3 regions of the Massilia sp. CFBP9012 genome follow, and region 1 is predicted to be linked to each of the others. Evidence: predicted binding sites of a transcription regulator. Region 1 holds the regulator's gene; each other region holds the start of a gene.
The links. Region 1 encodes sigma-54, which starts transcription at its own class of promoters, with help from an activator protein. Its sites were predicted from a motif close to TGGCANGNAANCTGCTTT; they were not measured.
Positions count from the first base shown of each region.

Region 2: SOM61_RS09875 (PEP-CTERM sorting domain-containing protein) is a predicted target of sigma-54. The motif match lies at 3,611-3,628, and genes of this name have one in related genera.
Region 3: SOM61_RS06315 (TldD/PmbA family protein) is a predicted target of sigma-54. The motif match lies at 3,090-3,107, and genes of this name have one in related genera.

Region 1 covers NZ_JAXCWM010000003.1:465,434-471,142, forward strand. Annotated here, with positions in the region: gene SOM61_RS06985 (KpsF/GutQ family sugar-phosphate isomerase) at 1-638, shown strand, start outside; gene SOM61_RS06990 (KdsC family phosphatase) at 638-1,192, shown strand; gene lptC (LPS export ABC transporter periplasmic protein LptC) at 1,205-1,813, shown strand; gene lptA (lipopolysaccharide transport periplasmic protein LptA) at 1,854-2,402, shown strand; gene lptB (LPS export ABC transporter ATP-binding protein) at 2,399-3,166, shown strand; gene SOM61_RS07010 (RNA polymerase factor sigma-54) at 3,178-4,656, shown strand; gene hpf (ribosome hibernation-promoting factor, HPF/YfiA family) at 4,732-5,091, shown strand; gene SOM61_RS07020 (enoyl-CoA hydratase/isomerase family protein) at 5,205-5,709, shown strand, end outside.
Region 2 covers NZ_JAXCWM010000005.1:171,513-177,221, forward strand. Annotated here, with positions in the region: gene dnaK (molecular chaperone DnaK) at 1-419, shown strand, start outside; gene dnaJ (molecular chaperone DnaJ) at 540-1,670, shown strand; gene can (carbonate dehydratase) at 1,864-2,562, shown strand; gene SOM61_RS09870 (nucleotide pyrophosphohydrolase) at 2,540-2,908, shown strand; gene SOM61_RS09875 (PEP-CTERM sorting domain-containing protein) at 3,020-3,547, opposite strand; gene SOM61_RS09880 (gamma-glutamyl-gamma-aminobutyrate hydrolase family protein) at 3,956-4,735, shown strand; gene SOM61_RS09885 (glutamine synthetase family protein) at 4,816-5,709, shown strand, end outside.
Region 3 covers NZ_JAXCWM010000003.1:318,551-324,259, forward strand. Annotated here, with positions in the region: gene SOM61_RS06300 (serine hydrolase) at 1-213, shown strand, start outside; gene SOM61_RS06305 (S1C family serine protease) at 407-2,014, opposite strand; gene SOM61_RS06310 (class I SAM-dependent methyltransferase) at 2,137-2,922, opposite strand; gene SOM61_RS06315 (TldD/PmbA family protein) at 3,253-4,887, shown strand; gene SOM61_RS06320 (TldD/PmbA family protein) at 4,901-5,709, shown strand, end outside.

The DNA.
Region 1 (5,709 bases):
CCGTGAAGCGCCTGGGCGCGCGCGTGATCGCCATGACCGGTAAACCAGCCTCGCGCCTGGCCAAGCTGGCCGACGTGCACCTGGACATCGCGGTGGACAAGGAAGCCTGCCCGCTCAACCTGGCGCCGACCACCAGCACCACCGTGACCCTCGCGATGGGCGATGCGCTGGCCGTGGCGCTGCTCGACGCGCGCGGCTTCCGTGAACAAGACTTCGCGCTGTCGCATCCGGGCGGCGCGCTGGGCCGGCGCCTCCTGACCCATGTGCGCGACGTGATGCGCAGCGGCGACGCGGTGCCGAGCGTGAGCCCCGAAACCTCGCTGGTCGAAGCGCTGCTCGAAGTGACCCGCAAGGGCCTCGGCATGACCGCCATCGTCGACGCCGAAGGCCGTCCGGTCGGCGTGTTCACCGACGGCGACTTGCGTCGCGTGATCGAACGCATGCACGACTTCTCGGACATCCAGATCCGCGACGTGATGCACGCCAACCCGCGCCGCGTGCGCCCCGAGCAGCTGGCGGTCGACGCCGTCGCCGTGATGGAAGAATTCCGCATCAACCAGATGCTGGTGGTCGATGACGACGACCGCCTGGTCGGCGCGCTGCACATCCACGACCTGACCCGCGCAAAGGTGATCTGATGAGCGACACGTTTATCCCAGCCATTACGCCGTTGGCCCATATGGAACGCGCGGCCCGCATCAAGGTCATGATCTTCGACGTCGACGGCGTGCTGACCGACGGCAGCCTGACCTACGGCCCGGAAGGCGAAGTCACCAAGACCTTCAACGTGCTCGACGGCCTGGGCATCCAGCTGTTGAACAAGACCGGTGTCCAGACCGCGATCATCAGCGCGCGCCTGTCGCCGATCGTCGTCAAGCGCGCGGCCGATCTGGGCATCTCGCACGTCCACCAGGGCATCCACGACAAGCGCATCGGCTTCGCCAAGCTGTTGGAAAGCACCGGCTTTACGGCCGAGCAGTGCGGCTACATCGGCGACGACGTGATCGACCTGCCGCTGTTCGCGCGCGTCGGCTTCGCCGTCGCGGTGCCGTCCGGCCACCCCGAGGTGCAGCACCGCGCGCACTACGTCACCAAGAATGGCGGGGGCCGCGGCGCGGTGCGCGAGGTGTGCGACCTCGTGATGCGCGCCCAGGGCACCTACGACCAGGCGCTCGCGCCGTACTTCGCCTAAAGGCCACGCACCATGGCCACCATCGTCCAAAACAAGCGTACCGCGCATCGCTGGAATCTCCTGGCGATGATCGTGATCGGCACCTTCTTCGCCTTCGGCAGCTTCTGGCTGCTGCAACTGATGCAGGCGTCCGACATCGACGCCCAGCTGGGCGGGCCGCCGGACGAACCGGACTACATCGTCGAGAATTTCTCGTTCGTGCGCATGACCGAGAATGGCCAGCCGAGCTATGTATTGTCGGGCAAGCACCTGGCCCACATCCCGCTCGGCGACGTCTCGCACGTCGACCAGCCGCTGCTGCGCGGCGTCGAGCCGGGCCGCCCGCCGATGACGGTGGTCGCCAAGAAAGCCCAGGTGTTCCACGAAGAGCACCGGGTCGAACTGATGGGCGACGTCGACCTGCAGCGCCCGAAGACGGCGCAGAGCGAGTCCTTGCACTTGCGTAGCCAGGCGCTGACCGTGCTCCCCGACGAAGAAATCGTCAAGACCGACCTCCCGGTTGACCTGCAGCTTGGGGCATCGAGCGTGAAAGGCACCGGCATGGTCGCCAACAACGCCACCCAGCAAGTGCACATGTCCAGCCGCGGCCAGATCGTCTATCCGCCACGACCGCGCCAGTAAGCCTGCGCCGCGCGATAACCCAGGACCAGCATTCCTTATCATGAAAAATATATTTGCCGCCGTACTCCTTTCCCTGCTGTCGCTGACGGCAGCCGCCGAACGTGCCGACTCGCTCAAACCCGCGCAGGTCGAATACGATTCCGCCGATCTCGACGGGGTCAACGGTGTGCGCACCCTGACCGGTAACGTGATCCTCACCCGCGGTACGCTGTTGCTCAAGGCCGACCGCGCCGTGGTCAGGGAAACGCCCGAAGGCTATATGACGGTGACACTCACCGCCAACAACGGCAAGCTCACCACGTTCCGCCAGAAGCGCGACGGCGGCCCCAACCTGTGGGTCGAGGGCCAGGCCGAGCGCATCGAGTACGACGAGCGCGCCGAGCTGGTGCGCCTGTACTCGAATGCCCTCATCAAGGAACTGGAAAACGATCAACTGAGCAACCAGGTCACCGGCCCTTTCATCTCGTATGACAGCCGCAAGGAAGTGGCCACCGTGCGCAACGACGTCAGCGGCCAGAGCAAGGTTGGCGGCGGCCGCGGCACCCTGATCCTCTCGCCCAAGCGCACCCCCGCCGGAGGAGCGCAATGACGGCAATCCCGATGGATCTGGGCGATTGCAGCACCCTGGTCGTCAAGGGCCTGCAGAAGAGCTATGGCAAGCGCCTGGTGGTGCGCGACGTGTCGCTGCAGGTCGAGTGCGGTGAAGTGGTCGGCTTGCTGGGCCCGAACGGCGCCGGCAAGACCACGTCGTTCTACATGATCGTCGGCCTGGTGCCGTCGGACGCCGGCTCGATCGACATCAACGGCACCGACATCACCAGCCTGCCGATCCACCGCCGCGCCGTATTGGGCCTGTCCTACCTGCCGCAAGAGGCCTCGGTATTCCGCAAGCTGACGGTGGAAGATAACATCCGCGCCGTGCTCGAGCTGCAGAAGGACAACGGCAAGCCGCTGTCGAAAGACCAGATCAACGAGCGCCTCGACACCTTGCTGGCCGACCTGCAGATCGAGAAGCTGCGCGAGAACCCGGCGCTGTCGCTGTCGGGCGGCGAGCGCCGCCGCGTGGAGATCGCGCGCGCGCTGGCGACCAATCCGCGCTTCGTGCTGCTCGACGAACCGTTCGCCGGCGTCGACCCGATCGCCGTGATCGAGATCCAGCGCATCGTGCGCTTCCTGAAGGAGCGCCGGATCGGTGTCCTGATCACCGACCACAACGTGCGCGAGACGCTCGGCATCTGCGACCGCGCCTACATCATCAACCAGGGCGCGGTGCTTGCCTCCGGCCGCCCTGACGACATCATCGCGGACGAGTCGGTGCGCCGCGTGTACCTGGGTGAACACTTCCGCATGTGAGCGACGCCTAGATGAAACAGTCCCTGCAACTTCGCACTTCGCAGCACCTCGCGCTTACGCCGCAACTGCAGCAGTCGATCCGGTTGCTGCAACTGTCGACGCTCGAACTGCACCAGGAGATCGAGCAGATACTGGGCGATAACCCCTTGCTCGAGCGGCTCGACGACCCGCTCGACCATTCGGTGCGTTTGCTGGCCGACGGCGCCATCAACAATGCGCCCGCCAGTGGCGAAGCGCCGCCGGCGCCCGGCCAGCAGGCCGAGGGCCAGGATGCGCCGGCGCAGGAGGGCGAGGGTTTCGAGGGCGGCGCCGACAACGAGCGCAGCGACGCCGACTGGAGCGAAGGTGGCGCGCCATCTTCAGGCGGCGGTGGCGAGGACGAGGACGGCCGCCCGCAGCTGGAAGCCTGCGCCATCACCCTGCGCGAACACCTGATGGAGCAGGTGCGCGAAGCCACCCTGTCGGCGCGCGACCGCGCGCTGGCCGAGCTGGTGATCGATGCGCTGGACGACAACGGCTACCTCGAAGAACCGCTCGACGAGATCCATGCAAGGCTGCCCGAAGAACTCGACATCGAGATCGAAGAGCTGCGTTGCGCGCTGGCGCTGGTGCAGAGCATGGACCCGGTGGGCGTCGGCGCGCGCAGCGCGGCCGAGTGCCTGGCGCTGCAGATCCGGCGCATGCCGGGCGTGCCGATGGTGACGCGGCGCATGGCCCTGACCATCGTCGAGGGTTACCTGAGCTGGTTCGCCCAGCGCGAATACAGCAAGCTGAAAAAAGCGCTCGACTGCGACGACGAAGACTTGCGCGAGGTGCAGGCCGTGGTGCGCCAATGCAATCCGCATCCGGGCGCGGCGTTCGCTTCGAACGTGTCGGACTATGTGGTGCCGGACGTGATCGTGCGCCGTTCCAAGAGCGGCTGGGCGGTCACCCTGAACCCGGACGTGATGCCGCGCCTGCGCGTCAACAGCCTGTACGCCAGCATGCTCAAGCAGGGCAAGAGCGAGGCGCAGATGGGCGCGCAGATGCAGGAAGCGAAGTGGCTCATCAAGAATATGCGCCAGCGTTTCGACACCATCCTGCGTGTGGCGGAGGCGATCGTCGAGCGCCAGCGCAATTTTTTCTCCCATGGCGCGGTTGCCATGCGGCCCCTTGTTTTACGTGAGATAGCTGATACACTAGGCCTACACGAGAGCACAATTTCTCGTGTCACAACGCAGAAATACATGCTGACCCCGCACGGCATGTTTGAGTTGAAGTATTTCTTCGGCAGCCACGTTGCCACCGAGGCGGGAGGCGAAGCATCCTCGACGGCAATCCGTGCGCTCATTGCACAATTGACAGGAGCAGAAGACCCTAGGAACCCTTTATCCGACAGCAAGATCGCGGAGATGCTCGGGGAACAAGGCATGGTCATCGCGCGCCGCACGGTTGCAAAATACCGTGAAGCCCTCAAGATACCCCCTGTAAGCCTCCGCAAGTCCTTGTAACTGCGCCGTCCACAGACATCGTGCCTTGTCGCGTTCCTGTGGTCCACACGGTGCAACATTTTCAAAGGAGTGTGTATGAACCTCACAATCAGTGGCCATCATCTCGAAGTAACCCCCGCCATCCGTGAATACGTTCAGAATAAGCTCGAGCGCATCATTCGCCATTTCGACCAGGTGATCGACACCCACGTCTTCCTGGCCGTCGACAACCTCACTGAAAAAGAAAAAAGGCAAAAAGCAGAGATCAACGTCCAGGTGTCGGGAAAGACCCTGCACGTGGCCAGCGTCGCACAAGACCTGTACGCCGCGATCGATACGCTGATGGATAAGCTGGACCGACAGATCCTCAAACACAAGCAGCAACTGAAAGACCATAGCCGTACTTCGATCAAACGCATGCCGGAAATCGACGGCGAAGACGCTGCTGTCGCCTGATCAGGCGCAGGGCTCACACTAGCTAAGGGCGTCTGAGGGGACGCCCTTTTTGCATCTGTGGCACATCCAATCCGGCGGGGTAAGATACGGTTTTACCGACCACTGATCACCCCATGACCGACCACGTCCTGACCCGCATCGCCAACCGCACCGGCATCATCACCCTGGACCGCCCGAAGGCGCTCAATTCGCTGTCGCTCGAGATGGTGCGCGCGCTGACCGCGGTGCTGCGCGCCTGGCAGCATGACGGGCAGGTCGAGGCGGTCGTACTGACCAGCAGCAGCGAGAAGGCCTTGTGCGCGGGCGGCGACATCCGTTTCTTCCATGAGGTCGGCCATGCGACGCCGATGGGCGGCAGCGCGCTGCTCGAGGATTTCTTCACCGAAGAATACGCGCTGAATCACCTGATCCATTTCTATCCAAAGCCTTACATCGCCATCATGGATGGCGTCGTGATGGGCGGCGGCATGGGCATCGCCCAGGGCGGCCCGGACTGCGGCCTGCGCATCGTGACCGAGCGCACGAAAATGGCCATGCCCGAGGTGAACATCGGCCTGTTCCCGGACGTCGGCGGCAGCCACTTTCTGTCGCATGCGCCGGGGCAGCTCGGCAACTACC
Region 2 (5,709 bases), on a different contig from region 1:
AAGAAATCCAGAAGATGGTGAAGGACGCCGAGCTGAACGCGGAAGAAGACAAGAAGGTCAAGGAACTGGCCGAAGCCCGTAACCAGGGCGACGCGCTGGTCCACTCGACCCGCAAGTCGCTGACCGAATACGGCGACAAGCTGGACGCGGCCGAGAAAGAGAAGATCGAAGCGGCGATCGCCGACCTGGAAGGCGCGATCAAGAGCGGCGACAAGGCGGACATCGATGCCAAGACCGCGGCCCTGTCGAGCGCAGCGCAGTCGCTGGGCGAGAAGATGTACGCCGACATGCAGGCGCAGCAGGCAGGCGGCGCGGGCGCCGCTGGTGCGGGCGCCGGTGCTGCCGGTGGCGAGCAGTCGGCCAAGCAGGACGACGACGTGGTCGACGCCGACTTCAAGGAAGTGAAGGACGCAAAGTAAGCGTCAACGGCGCAGGAGTTCGATAACTCCTGCGCACAGGCCGAGCCGATACCTTGACGGGACCATCGGCTCGGTTTTTTTGAGTGAAAAGAATTCAGCAGATAACTTTAGGTGCCGACCATGGCGAAGCGTGATTTTTACGAGATCCTCGGGGTCGCAAAGGGTGCGTCGGAAGACGAGATCAAGAAGTCGTATCGCAAGCTTGCGATGAAGTACCACCCTGACCGCAACCCGGACAACAAGGAAGCGGAAGAGAAGTTCAAGGAGGTCAAGGAGGCCTACGAGATGCTGACCAATCCGGAGAAGCGCGAAGCGTATGACCGCTACGGTCACGCCGGCGTCGATCCGAACGGCGGCATGGGCGGCGGCTTCGGCGGCGGCGCGGGCGGTTTCGGCGACGCCTTCGGCGACATCTTCGGCGATATCTTCGGCGGCGGCCGTGGCGGCCGCGGTGGCGGCCCGCAGGTGTACCGCGGCGCCGACCTGCGCTACAACCTCGAGATCACGCTGGAACAGGCGGCCCACGGTTTCGACACCACGATCCGCGTGCCGAGCTGGGACAAGTGCGACACCTGCCACGGCAGCGGCGCCAAGCCGGGCACCCAGCCCGTCACCTGCACCACCTGCGCCGGCCACGGCCAGGTGCGCATGCAGCAGGGCTTCTTCAGCATCCAGCAGACCTGCCCGAAATGCCATGGCAGCGGCAAGATCATCCCCGAGCCGTGCGCGGCCTGCGGCGGCGCCGGACGCATCAAGCGCAACAAGACGCTGGAAGTGAAGATCCCGGCCGGCATCGACAACGGCATGCGCATCCGCTCGTCGGGCAATGGCGAGCCGGGCACCAACGGCGGGCCACCGGGCGACCTGTATGTGGAGATCCACATCAAGCAGCACGCGGTGTTCCAGCGCGAAGGCGACGACCTGCATTGCGAAATGCCGATTTCGTTCAGCAAGGCAGCCCTGGGCGGCGAGATCGAAGTGCCGACGCTCACCGGCAAGGTGTCGTTCACGGTGCCCGAAGGCACCCAGACCGGCAAGACCTTCCGCCTGAAGGGCAAGGGCATCAAGAACGTGCGCTCGGGCTATACCGGCGACCTGTTCTGCCACGTGGTGGTCGAGACCCCGGTCAAGCTCACCGACAAGCAGAAGGAACTGCTGCGCGAGTTCGACCGCCTGACGATCGAAGGCGGCGCCAAGCACAGCCCGCAAAGCAAGGGCTGGATGGACAAGGTCAAGGACTTCTTCGAATAAGCTCTCAACCGTCGACCGGCACATGCCCTCGGCGGTTTTTTTTGCCTGGTCCGGCCGCAGCCAGGCGCCATGCAACGCTGTTACACTTCACGTAATTTTGAGGAGCACCGCCTCAGCCCGCACAAGATGGGCCCGGCAACGTCAAACGGGAAGCCTCCCGCTCGACGGCAACACGACAATATAAGGAATCACGATGGACAAGTACAAGACCAAGGGATTGACCGCGGCAGAGCTGTTTGAACGGAACCGTACCTGGGCCGCCTCGATGGTGGCCGAAGACCCCAACTTCTTCAAGGCGCTGCAAGACCAGCAGGCGCCCGAATACCTGTGGATCGGCTGCTCGGACAGCCGCGTGCCGGCCAATGAGCTGCTGGGCATGGCGCCGGGCGAGCTGTTCGTGCACCGGAACATCGCCAACGTGGTCGTGCACTCCGACCTGAACTGCCTGTCGGTGCTGCAGTTCGCGATCGACGTCCTGAAGGTCAAGCACATCATCATCTGCGGCCACTACGGCTGCTCGGGCGTGCACGCGGCGCTGACCGACATCCGCGTCGGCCTGGCCGACAACTGGCTCGGCCACGTGCGCGACGTGCGCGAGAAGCACGGCAAATACCTGGGCAATGTGGCCGGCCGCGCCGCCACCAACCGCCTGGTCGAACTGAACGTGGCCGAGCAGGTCATGAACACCGCCCACACCACCATCGTGCGCGACGCCTGGGAACGCGGCCAGCCGCTGACCATCCACAGCTGGGTGTACGGCGTGCACGACGGCCTGCTGCGCGACCTGGGCATCACGGTCAGCAGCTTCGACGAGATCGCGCCGAAACTCGAGCGCGTGCTCAACGGCTACCTGGACGGCGGAGAAGTGCGTGACGAACGCCGCGGACAGTGATCTCGCGCGCCTGCGCGCCATCGTCCGAACCTTCGTGGACGAGCGCGACTGGGACCAGTTCCACACACCCAAGAACCTCGCCTCGGCCCTCTCCGTCGAGGCGGCCGAGCTGCTGGAGCATTTCCAGTGGCTGCAGGCGGGCCGCGCCGACGAACTCGGCGCCGCCAAGCTGAACGAGGTGCGCCACGAGATGGCCGACGTGCTCGTGTACCTGGTGCGGCTGGCCGACAAGCTGGACGTCGACCTGTTCCAGGCGGTGGAAGAGAAGATGGTGCTCAACCGCGCCAAGTATCCGGCCGAGCTGGTGCGCGGCGATATGCGCAAGTACGACGAATACAAGAAGTGAACCTCCAGACGGCGTAGTCGCGCGCCGGCCTGAATGAAACAGGACCTGCCGCGGCGCCGCCCGCGGCAGGTCCTTCAAACCGCGCCGGCGACATCGCCGCCGGCAGGACGATCAGTCCTTGCGGAATGTGCGACGACGGGTAGCCGCCACGCCCAGCAGGCCGGCGCCGAGGGTCAGCAGGGTAGCCGGTTCAGGCACCTCGCTCGGCGTGATCGGGTCCACGTCGACGGTCAGCCGCGACCATGCCAGATTCACGTTCTGGAAGAGGCCGGCGACGGTGAGCGTGACGTTCAGGATGCCGGTCTGCTGCAGCTCCGTTTCGACGCCGAAATCGTAGGTCTGGCCAAAGAAGCTGACATTCTGGACCGTGTCGGACAGGTTGCCATTGAAGAAGAACCTGACCGTTTCGCTGCCCAGCAGCAGATCCCACAGGCGTACTTCCAGGATCGCCGAGTTCAGCGTGGCGTTATCCGGCAGTCCGGACGAGGTCAGGTCATGGGAATATGAAACCGGGGTGATGAACGTGATGAGACGGTCCGGATCCGGGTCATACGTGCTCGTGTATTCAATCGCATGGACTGCACCAGTTGTAGCGACCATCAAGGCTGCGGCGCCTACCAGTTTTTTCAGGACTTTCATGATTACCCTCCGTTTTGGTTTGATTTCGAGTAACACGTCGCTTCGATATGAAGCACGGGTCACTATGCAAATCGCGTGCCACTGATGAGCGTTTGATTAAAATCAAAGGCTTACCCAAAACGCATGGAATTTTGACCAACTGTATGTAACTTTGCCCGACACCACCAAATGGTGTAGGGACTTTGTCTGCCTGTTTCTTCGCTGTTCACATTGTTCTAAAAACGTTTCGTGACGGCCCGTAACGTGTGGGCAGGGCTCGCCGATGTCCGTTAAGCTTTTGACATGGAATCGCATTTTTATTAGCAGATCGGCAGGAGAAGCGCCTCGCTGGCGTTGTGATCTGGATTAAAGGCCCCCGCTCAGGATCCGGTTGTTTCGGTATCGTGCGCTCAACACAAGGTAGAAACCATGCGCCCTATCGTCATCGTTCCCGCATGTACGCGAGATTTCGGCGAGCACCCGTATCACGCGGCCCAGCACAAGTATGTCGACGCCGTCACCCTTGGCGCCGATTGCGCGTCCCTGATCCTGCCGTCGCTCGGCGCGTCGCTGGACCTGGACACCCTGTTCGGCACCATCGACGGCATCATGCTGACCGGCTCGGCATCGAATGTGCATCCCAGTTATTACTCTGAGGAAGTGCTCGATCCCTCGCTGCCGCAGGATCCGGCGCGCGACCAGACCACCTTGCCGCTGATCCGCGAAGCGGTGCGGCGCGGCGTGCCGATCATCGCGATCTGCCGCGGCTTCCAGGAGATGAACGTGGCGCTGGGCGGCAGCCTGCACCAGGCGGTGCAGACCGTCGCCGGCAAGTTCGACCACCGCGAGAAAGCCGAGCTGGGCATGGATGAGCAGTACGGCGACGCCCACAACGTCAGCCTGTGCCCCGGCGGCTTGCTGGAGCGCATCCTGGGCGTGCCCGAGATTCCCGTCAATTCGCTGCATGGGCAGGGCGTGAACGAACTGGCGCCCGGCCTGACGGTCGAAGCCCTGGCGGAGGACGGTCTGGTGGAGGCATTCACCGTGTCGAACGCGCCCGGTTTCACCCTGGCCGTGCAGTGGCATCCCGAGTGGCGCATCCAGCACAATCCGTATTCGATGAAGATGTTCGGAGCCTTCGGCCAGGCGTGCCGCGAGTATCACGAACGACGCTGCGAGAATTACGAACGGCGCCGGAGCGCCGGATGAGCGCCTCTGCCAAGGGCCCGGGACCGAGGCTCCCCGACTCTCCTGCCTTCTGCACCCTTCAACGACAGTGAGGCAACTACATGGCAATTCGCGATAACTTCAGCTATACCGACATGGAAGAGTGGCTCGACGCCAAGCGGGTCACCGAGATCGAATGCCTGGTTCCCGACCTGACCGGGGTAGCGCGCGGCAAGATCCTGCCGCGCGTGAAATTCACCGATGAACGCGGCATGCGCCTGCCCGAAGTCGTGCTGGGCATGACCGTCACCGGCAACACGCCCGAGCGCGACTCCGCCTATGAGCGCGCCATCTCGAGCATCGACCGCGACATGATCCTGCGCGCCGACCCGAGCACCATCACCATGGTGCCGTGGGCGGCCGACCCCACCGCGCAAGTGATTCACGACTGCTACTACGCTGATGGCAAGCTGGTCGACTTCGCCCCGCGCAGCGTGCTGCGGCGCGTGCTCAAGCTGTATGAGCAGCGTGGCTGGAAGCCGGTGGTGGCGCCCGAGCTCGAGTTTTATCTCACCGCCAAGAACATCGACCCCAACCTGCCGCTGGCGGCGCCGATCGGCCGCAGCGGCCGCGCCGAGACCAGCCGCCAGGTGTACAGCATCGACGCCGTCAACGAATTCGATCCGCTGTTCGAGGACATCTACGATTACTGCGAGATGATGAATCTCGACGTCGACACCCTGATCCACGAGATCGGCGCCGGCCAGATGGAGATCAACTTCCAGCACGGCGAGCCGCTGGGCCTGGCCGACAAGGTCTTCTATTTCAAGCGCACCCTGCGCGAGGCTGCGCTCAAGCACGATATGTACGCCACCTTCATGGCCAAGCCGATGGCGGGCGAGCCGGGTTCGGCGATGCATGTGCACCAGAGCGTGGTCGATGCCGAGAGCGGCAAGAACATTTTCAGCAACGACGACGGTTCACCGTCGACGCTGTTCCAGCAGTATATCGGCGGC
Region 3 (5,709 bases), 150 kb from region 1:
CCCGACCTGACCGGCGAGATGGAGCACTTCCAGCACGATACCTTCATCGTGCGCTGGAAGGAACGCAACTTCAACGCCGACGCCTATGCGACCTTCTCGCTGGACCATGACGGCTCGATCGAGCGGATGCGGATGAAGCCGGTGTCGACCGAGACGGACTTCAGCTACGACTTCCAGGACTTGCTGTTTACGCCGGTGAAAAAGGCGAAGTAAGCAAAAACGCCCGCGGATATGCGGGCGTTTTCTTGTGTGCGTCGAGTTTGTGGCGGCTCGTGGGCCTTGGGTTCCCGCCTGCGCGGGAACGACGTGCATGGGCAGCGGGCAATAGTGCATCCTCTAGCCGCATGAGCTGGTACGTCGTCCCCGCGCAGGCGGGGATCCAAGTTCGCACGCGTATCACAAGCGCTTATTTACGCTCCCACACCTTCATCATATCCTCCGACCCCTGCGTCCTGATCCCGTTATCCGACAGGATCGACTCGGTCGCCGCCAGCGTCGCCTGGCGCGGCAGGATCATGGTCTCGCCATAGCGCTGGTCGAAGCGCAGCACCACCTGGTCGTCCTTCAGGTCGCGCAGCAGTTCCACCAGGTGGCGCAGGCTGCGTACCGGCTGGCCGTTTACCGATTCGATCACCGAGCCGAAGCGGTTGTTATAGCCGCTCACCAGCTTGTGCGGGAAGAACGGCGCGCTGATCACCACCAGTTCTTCACGCTCCGGCGTGGGCGAATCGCCGCGCCGCGTGACCAGGGGGCTGGCGTTGAAGGCATACGCGTTCATCCCCGGCGCGCTGCCGGCCACGAAAGCCATGAATTCGCTGGTGGCGCGCGAGAAGGTGACCGGGCCGTAGATGAAATAGGACGGATAGCCGCCGTCCAGGTCCGAGATCAGGAGTGGGCGCGGGCCGGTGGCCGGCACCTCGACCTTATTCTCCTTGCCGCCGCGGATGATCGTCATCGGCACCTTGCCGTTCTTCGCCACCTGCTGGATGCGGTACTGGAAGCGCACGCGCAGGTTCGAGCCCAGCTTGACCATGCCCTGGTTGTCGACCGCGTACTCGCCGATATGGGTGATCACGTCCCATTCCTTCAGCGGCCAGCTGGCGTCGACCCGGTAGGGGCGGTGCACCACCGCGCCTTCGACCGATTTGTCGAGCTTGAGGAACTGGCGCAGCGCCGGGTTCTCCAGCGTCTGCACGCTGTCGTGCAGCAGCGGCTTGCCATCGTAGCGGCCATCGGCCACGTCGCGCAGGAACAGTTCGATTTCCTCGTTGGGGATCACATAGCCGATGTTCTGGGCATTGGCCGCGCCAGCGAAGGCCAGGCCGACCATGCGCTCGCCCGAGATCACCGGGCCGCCGCTGTTGCCGGGATTGATCGGGGCGTCGATCTGGATCCGCAGGCCCGAGCTGAAGGCGCCGTAGTTGACGAACTCCACGCGCGAGACGATGCCGGTGGTGGTCGATAGCGAGTTGCCGCCGACCGGATAGCCATAGGCGAACACCTGCTGGCGCACGTCGGGCAGCACGGGCGCCCGCGGCACCGGCGGACGCTTGTCGAAGAAGGACGGGTCTTCCAGTTCCAGCACGGCCAGGTCGATGCCGCGCGCCAGCGCGATCACCTTGGCCGCCACCTTGTCGCCGGACTGGCTGGCCTGCACCTCGACCTGGCTGGCATAGCCGACCACGTGGGCATTGGTCAGGATGCGCTTGCCCTCGATGATGACGCCGGAACCGGTGACCGAGGCTGGCGCCGCCTTGGTCCAGGGTTTATAGGGTTCGGGGCGGCGGATCGTGGCGAAGATCTTCACCACCGAGTTCTCGACCGCGGGCAGGACCGGCGCGGGCACGGCGCTCTTGGCGGCAGGGGGAGCAACGGCGGGAGCAACGGCGGGCGCCGGGGCGGGCGCTGGAGCAGGCATGGCCTGGGCTTCGGGCGGCACGGTATCCTGGGCGTGCGCGGCGCCGCAGACGGCTAGGGCGAGGGCGGCCAGGCGCAATGTCGGCAGAGTCTTCATGGTTTCCTTCGGTTGGACGGTTCAGGATGCATCCAGAAGAATAACTACAGGCGGCGCAAAAGGAAACACGAGAATCGTCGCGGAGGATGGCATGGCCTTCCTCCGCGACGTGGCGGCGATGCTTACTGCTTGACGAACTTGAGCGTCATGCGGTCGCTCTCGCCGATGGCGAGGTACTTCTCGCGGTACTTGTCCTTGTTGGACAGCACCGGCGGCAGGGTCCACACGCCTTTTTCATGGTCGGCGGTGTCCTTCGGATTGGCGTTCACCTCCGACTTGGCGGCCAGCTTGAAGCCAGCGCGTTCAGCCATGCGGATCACATATGCCTCGTGCATGTAGCCGCTCGAGGCCTTGGCATCCTGCTCCATCTTCGCCGGCAGGCGGTGCTCGACCACGCCCAGCACGCCGCCCGGTTTCAGGACCTTGTGCGCTTCTTTCAGGACCGTGAGCACGGCGTCTTCGCCGTTACCCAGCCAGTTGTGCAGGTTGCGGAAGGTGACCACCATGTCGACGCTGTTCGGTGCGCCCAGCGCGATGCTGCCTGGTGGCGCGAACTGGACCGGGGTCACCTTGCCGTACACGGCGCCATTGGCCGCCAGCCTGTCGCGGAAGGCCTTGCCGCCTCGGCTTTCGGCGTCCGGCACGGCGCCATACAGCTTGCCCTGGTCGCGCAGGTAGGGCGCCAGGATCTCGGTGTACCAGCCGCCGCCCGGCGACAGCTCGATCACCGTCATGGTCGGCTTGATGCCGAAGAAGGTCAGGGTTTCGTAAGGATGGCGGTAGGTGTCGCGGGCCTTGTTGGCGGCGGCGCGGTGTTCGCCGGCGATGGCGGATTTCAGGGCGTCGTCCGCGTGCGCGGCGCCGGCAAGGCCGGTTGCCAGCATCGCGGCCAGGATCAGTCGTTTCATCGTGCGAGGTCTCCGTGGTGGGTCGGACGGCAGGCGGTTCGCCGCCGTCAACCCGAAGATGATCGAACAGGCAACCTCCATAGTCAAGCGTTCCCCGTATATACATATACGAAGAACGTTCATCGTACAGACAGTGCCTAGCACAGGCAGAGAACACTGCATTGAGGTGGCACAAAGATTGCCTATTCAAAACGTTAAGTCGATGCTATCGTTGAGAGGTTTGCCGCGTGGCACACAGGCAAATCCACAACAAAAGCGATGTACATACAAGAGCGGCGCCGAGCTGTTTTGCGGAACCGCTGCCCGGAAGTAGGTCATTCAGGAGAACACATGGAACGCCGTACCTTTCTCAATCTCAGCAGCCTGGCCGCAGCCTCGATGCTGCTGCCATTCGGTCGCGCGATCGCTGCCGAGGAACTGGTCAGCACGATGCCCGTCGCCGCCAAGAAGGCCCTGGCCGACGTCGCGCTGAACGCCGCCACCAAGGCTGGCGCCAGCTACGCCGACGTACGCCTCGGCCGCTACCTCAACCAGTTCATCACCACCCGCGACCTGAACGTCGAGAACGTGGCCAATACCGAATCGGCCGGCGTCGGCGTGCGCGTGATCGTGAATGGCGCCTACGGCTTCGCCGCGACCTCGGACATGTCGAACGACGGCATCGCCAACGCGGCGCGCCAGGCCGTGGCGATCGCCAAGGCGAACGCGAAACTGCAGACCGAACCGGTGCAGCTTGCACCAGTCAAGGGCGTCGGTGAGGTTTCGTGGAGCACGCCGTACACCAAGGACTGGCGCACGGTGCCGATCGCGGAGAAGACCGACATGCTGATCGCCGCCAACAAGGCGGGCATGGAAGGCGGCGCCAACTTCATGCGCACGATGCTGTTCCAGGTGAACCAGCAGAAGTACTTCGCATCGACCGACGGCTCGTATATCGACCAGGACGTGCATCGCCTGTGGGCGCCGCTGTCGGCCACCGCGGTCGACAAGGCCACCGGCAAGTTCCGCTCGCGCGACGGCCTGAGCTCCCCGGTGGGCAAGGGCTATGAATACTTCGACGCCCGCCCCGAGCACAAGATCAAGGCCGCCGGCGGCGTCGCCACCCTGTACACCGAGACCTACGACATCGTCGAGGACGCGCGCGCCGCAGGCCGCGACGCCAAGCGCAAGCTGACCGCCAAGTCGGTCCAGCCGGGCAAGTACGACCTGATGCTGTCGCCGGAACACCTGTGGCTGACCATCCACGAGAACGTCGGCCACCCGACCGAACTCGATCGCGTGCTGGGCTACGAGGCCAACTACGCCGGCACCAGCTTCGCCACGGTCGACAAGCTCAAGTCCAAGACCTTCAAGTACGGCGCCCCGATCGTCAACCTGTACGCCGACAAGACAACCCCGGGTTCGCTGGGCGCGATCGGCTTCGACGACGAAGGCGTCAAGACCAAGCGCTGGGACATCATCAAGGACGGCATCCTGGTCAACTTCCAGGCCACGCGCGACCAGGCCCACATCATCGGCGAGAAGGAATCGCACGGCTGCTCATACGCGGACGGCTGGAACACGGTGCAGTTCCAGCGCATGCCGAACGTGTCGCTGGCGCCGGGCAAGGCCAGGCTGACCCCGGACGAGATGGTCAAGGGCATCAAGAAGGGCATCTACATCATCGGCGACGGTTCGTTCTCGATCGACCAGCAGCGCTACAACTCGCAGTTCGGCGGCCAGCTGTTCTTCGAGATCAAGGACGGCAAGATCGGCCAGATGCTGGAAGACGTGGCCTACCAGTCGAACACCCAGGAATTCTGGGGCGGCTGCAGCGCCATCTGCGACGAGCGCGACTGGCGCATGGGCGGCTCCTTCTTCGACGGCAAAGGACAGCCGCCGCAGATCAGCATCGTCTCGCACGGTTCGTCGACCGCGCGCTTCAACGGCATCAACGTGATCAACACCGCTCGCAAGATCGGCTAAGGCAGGGACGCACATGAGCATCTTGACCCAGGAACAAACGAAAAAGATCAGCGACCGCGTGATGTCGCTGACCAAGGCCGACGAGTGCATCGTCAATATCGAAGGCAGCCGCATCGGCAATATCCGCTTCGCGCGCAATGCCGTGTCGACCGCCGGCCTGGCCGACGACACCCGCATCCAGGTGCAGGTCGCCTTCGGCAAGAAGCAGGGCACGGCCACCATTAATGAATTCGACGACAAGTCGATCGAGCGCGCGGTGCGCCGCGCCGAAGACCTGGCGAAGCTGGCGCCGGACAATCCGGAATTCATTCCGGCGATCGCCAAGACCGAGTACAAGAAGTCGGACACCTTCGTCCAGAAGACCGCCGACATCGATCCGGAATACCGCGCGCAAGCCGCCGCCTACGCGATCGAGGGCTGCCGCAAGCGCGGCCTGGTCTCGGCCGGCTTCTTCACCGACCGCACCAGCTTCGAGACCATCGCCAACTCCAACGGCCTGTTCGGCCACCAGGATTCGAGCTCGCTCGACTTCACCCTGACCGTGCGTACCGAAGACGGTCGCGGTTCGGGCTGGGTCAAGCGTTCGGCGCGCGATGTCACCAAGTTCGACCCGCGCGAAGCGGCCGAGATCGCGATCGAGAAGGCACTGCGCTCGGTCGACGCCAAGGCGCTGGAGCCGGGCCGCTACACCGTGATCATGGAGCCGGCGGCGACGTCGGACCTGCTGTCCTTTATGCTGGGCGGCTTCGACGCGCGCCGCGCCGACGAGGGCCGCAGCTTCCTGTCGAAGGCCGGCGGCAAGAACCGCCTGGGCGACAAGCT